One region of the Pseudomonas sp. LBUM1659 genome, then DNA from elsewhere that is predicted to be linked to it. Evidence: predicted binding sites of a transcription regulator. Region 1 holds the regulator's gene; the other holds the start of a gene.
What was found. Region 1 encodes sigma-54, which starts transcription at its own class of promoters, with help from an activator protein. Its sites were predicted from a motif close to ANTGGCATNNANNTTGCTNT; they were not measured.

Region 1 (2,201 bases):
TACAGCGCTCTAGGCAAACACTTCAGTTTCAGGCATATAATTTGCTTATGTTTGGCGCTCCGGCGCCCTGTAGTGGATGGCGCATGTGCGCCGGCGAATAAGGTGTTAAGCCCCTGCCATGAAACCATCGCTAGTCTTGAGAATGGGCCAGCAGCTGACGATGACACCGCAGCTGCAACAGGCCATCCGCCTGCTCCAATTGTCGACCCTGGACCTGCAACAGGAAATCCAGGAGGCCCTGGAGTCCAATCCGATGCTCGAACGCCAGGAAGAGGGCGACGACTTCGACAACGCCGACCCCTTGGCCGACAAAGCCGAGCTGCAACCCAACGCCGACATTCAGGAACCCTCCTACCAGGAAACCGCCCCCACGGTGGACAACCTCGAGGAAGGTGACTGGAACGAGCGCATTCCCAATGAACTGCCGGTCGATACTGCATGGGAAGACGTTTACCAGACCAGCGCCAGCAGCCTGCCGAGCAACGATGACGACGAATGGGATTTCACTACTCGCACATCGGCCGGCGAGAGCCTGCAAAGCCACCTGTTGTGGCAACTGAACCTGGCACCGATGTCCGACACCGATCGCCTGATCGCCGTGACTCTGATCGACTGCATCAACAATCAGGGCTATCTGGATGAAACTCTCGAGGAAATCCTCGAAGCCTTCGATCCGGAACTGGACATCGAACTCGACGAAATCGAAGCCGTCCTGCACCGCATCCAGCAATTCGAGCCGGCCGGTATCGGCGCTCGTAACCTGGGCGAATGCCTGCTGCTGCAATTGCGCCAATTGCCAGCCAATACGCCTTGGCTCGCCGAAGCCAAGCGCCTGGTCAGCGACTACATCGATTTGCTCGGCAGCCGCGACTACTCCCAGCTGATGCGCCGGATGAAGATCAAGGAAGATGAACTGCGCCAGGTCATCGAACTGGTCCAGAGCCTCAACCCGCGCCCCGGCTCGCAGATCGAATCCAGCGAAGCCGAATACGTCGTTCCCGACGTTATCGTGCGCAAGGACAACGAACGCTGGCTGGTGGAACTGAATCAGGAATCAGTGCCACGACTGCGGGTCAACGCCCAATACGCCGGATTTGTACGACGCGCCGACACCAGCGCCGACAACACCTTCATGCGCAATCAGTTGCAAGAAGCCCGCTGGTTCATCAAGAGCCTGCAAAGCCGTAACGAAACACTGATGAAAGTTGCCACCCAGATCGTCGAGCATCAGCGCGGCTTCCTGGAATACGGCGACGAAGCCATGAAACCACTGGTCCTGCATGACATTGCCGAAGCAGTGGGCATGCACGAATCGACGATTTCACGGGTGACCACGCAAAAATTCATGCATACCCCACGGGGTATTTATGAGCTGAAATACTTTTTTTCCAGCCACGTCAGCACCTCCGAAGGCGGTGAATGCTCGTCCACAGCGATCCGCGCGATCATCAAAAAGCTGGTTGCCGCGGAAAATCAGAAAAAGCCGTTGAGTGACAGCAAGATCGCTGGTTTACTGGAGGCACAAGGCATTCAGGTGGCTCGCCGCACCGTCGCCAAGTACCGCGAGTCCCTCGGGATCGCGCCTTCGAGCGAACGCAAGCGGTTGATGTAGAGCCACGCCACAGCGTTCCAGTGGTAGATCATTTGATCTACCGCTTTATGCACTGGCAACGAAGGAGAAGCTGTATGCAAGTCAACATCAGTGGACACCAACTGGAAGTGACCGAACCCCTGCGCGCCTACATCGGCGAAAAACTCGAACGATTAGAGCGGCATTTCGACAAGATCACCAACGTGCAGGTCACGATGACGGTCGAGAAGCTGAAGCAGAAAATCGAAGCCACCCTGCATATTCCCGGCAATGAAGTGGTCGCCAACGCGGAACATACCGATATGTACGCGGCGATCGACTCACTGACCGACAAGCTAGATAAACAACTCAAAAAGCATAAGGAAAAGACCCAGAGCCTCCTCCAGGGTGCGACCGGTCGTTAACACTCCCAACCCATGATCCGACTTGAAAACATCCTGACCCCCGGCCGCTCCCTCGTGAACGTGCCGGGCGGCAGTAAAAAGAAAGCCCTCGAGCAAATTGCCAACCTGATCGCCCGGGAAGTGCCGGATCTGGAGATGCAAGATGTCTTCGAGGCTTTGATTGCCCGTGAAAAACTCGGCTCGACCGGTTTTGGCAACGGCATCGC
Region 2 (2,201 bases), 2.7 Mb from region 1:
AGCGGTTTGCGCGAGATGGTGGTGGATGCCATGACCACCAACGAAACGTTGTGGTTTCGTGACACCTATCCCTTCGAAGTGTTGAAGAACAAGGTGTTGCCGGAAGCCATCAAGGCCGCACCCGGTCAGCGCTTGCGGATCTGGTCGGCGGCCTGTTCGTCGGGTCAGGAACCGTATTCGCTGTCGATGTCCATCGATGAGTTCGAACGCGTCAACCTGGGCCAATTGAAGATGGGCGTGCAGATTGTGGCCACCGATCTGTCCGGCACCATGCTGACCAACTGCAAGACCGGCGAGTACGACAGCCTGGCGATTGGCCGTGGTCTGTCGCCTGAGCGCCTTCAGCGTTACTTCGACCCGAAAGGGCCGGGGCGCTGGGCGATCAAGGCGCCGATCAAGAGCCGGGTGGAGTTTCGCTCGTTCAACCTGCTGGACAGCTACGCCGCTCTGGGCAAATTCGACATCGTGTTCTGCCGCAACGTGCTGATCTACTTCTCCGCCGAGGTGAAAAAAGACATCCTGTTGCGCATTCACAGCACGCTCAAGCCAGGTGGCTATTTGTTCCTCGGCGCGTCCGAAGCGCTGAACGGTTTGCCGGATCATTACCAGATGGTCCAGTGCAGCCCGGGGATTATTTACCAGGCGAAGTGATTTGTTGGCGTCACCAAAAAACGGGAGTCCTCAGGGATTCCCGTTTTTTTGCCTGCAATATTTCCGGCATCACATCTATCCAATGTGTTGCCTGTGGGAAAGCGGCAGAAAAGCGGCATCCAGCGGAAACCGTTTGCCGCTTTTCTGGCATTGCCGCCCTTGTCACAGCCTGCAAAGCCCCGGTTTATGGCCTTTTTTTATTTGGCACGCCGCTTGCTATGTCTCTGTTACGAAAAATCAGGTCACCCGAAGGTTTCCCGACATGAGCATCAGCTTCGATAAAGCGCTCGGTATCCACGAACAAGCTCTGGGCTTCCGCGCTCAGCGTGCCGAAGTCCTGGCCAACAACATCGCCAACGCCGACACCCCGAACTACAAGGCTCGGGATCTGGACTTCTCGAAAGTGCTCGCTGCACAGAACGAGAAAACCAAGAGCGGTACTTTTGCCTTGAACATGACCAACAGCCGTCATATCGAAGCTGAAGGCCTGGGTAATGGCGACGAGTCGCTGCTGTATCGCACGCCGATGCAACCGTCGATCGACCAGAACACCGTGGACGCCCAACTGGAACAGTCGAATTACGCGGAAAACGCCGTCGGCTTCCAGGCCAGCTTCACCCTGCTTAACAGCAAATTCAAAGGGCTGGTATCAGCCCTGCGCGGAGAGTAAGTCATGTCCCTGTCCAGTGTTTTCAACATTGCCGGTAGCGGCATGAGCGCCCAAACCACTCGCTTGAACACCGTGGCCTCGAACATCGCCAACGCCGAAACCGTTTCGTCGAGCATCGACCAGACCTATCGCGCCCGTCACCCGGTGTTCGCCACCATGTTCCAGGGCGGCCAGAACGGCGGCAGTGATTCGCTGTTTCAGAGCCAGGACGCTGCCGGTCAAGGCGTGCAAGTACTGGGCGTGGTCGAAGACCAGAGCAACCTTGAAGCGCGCTACGAGCCGAACCATCCGGCTGCCGATGCCAAGGGTTACGTCTACTACCCGAACGTCAACGTCGTCGAAGAAATGGCCGACATGATTTCCGCGAGCCGTTCGTTCCAGACCAACGCCGAAATGATGAACACCGCCAAAACCATGATGCAGAAGGTCCTGACCCTCGGTCAGTGATAAGGGGCGACTCAGATGAGTGTTACCGATACCACCAGTGGCGTGAGCATCAAGGATGTTTTGGCCAACTCTTCGGTCAAGACCAACACGACCAGCAATGATGGTCTGGCTTCAGCGACCGGCAGTGTGGCTGGTAAAAAAGAGTTGGGCAAAGACGCGTTCCTGCAATTGCTGGTGACCCAGCTGAAGAACCAGAACCCGCTTGAACCGCAGGACAACGGCGCGTTCGTGGCTCAGTTGGCGCAGTTCAGCAGTCTGGAAGGCATCACCACGCTGAACGATACGGTCAGCGGCATTGCCGGCAATTACAACTCGTCGCAAGCGTTGCAAGCCTCTTCGCTGGTCGGCCGCTCGGTTATCGCCCAGACCGACACCGCAGTGGTTGATACCTCCAAGAGTTTCAACGGTACGGCGGTCGTGCCGGCATCGACGG

Region 2: the regulator sigma-54 is predicted to act here: its motif matches at 852-871, upstream of flgB (flagellar basal body rod protein FlgB).

What each region holds. Positions count from the first base shown of each region.
Region 1 is NZ_CP166797.1:986,438-988,638, reverse strand. It holds gene ACA048_RS04335 (RNA polymerase factor sigma-54) at 119-1,612, shown strand; gene hpf (ribosome hibernation-promoting factor, HPF/YfiA family) at 1,687-1,995, shown strand; gene ptsN (PTS IIA-like nitrogen regulatory protein PtsN) at 2,008-2,201, shown strand, end outside.
Region 2 is NZ_CP166797.1:4,800,853-4,803,053, reverse strand. It holds gene cheR (protein-glutamate O-methyltransferase CheR) at 1-651, shown strand, start outside; gene flgB (flagellar basal body rod protein FlgB) at 914-1,321, shown strand; gene flgC (flagellar basal body rod protein FlgC) at 1,325-1,768, shown strand; gene flgD (flagellar hook assembly protein FlgD) at 1,784-2,201, shown strand, end outside.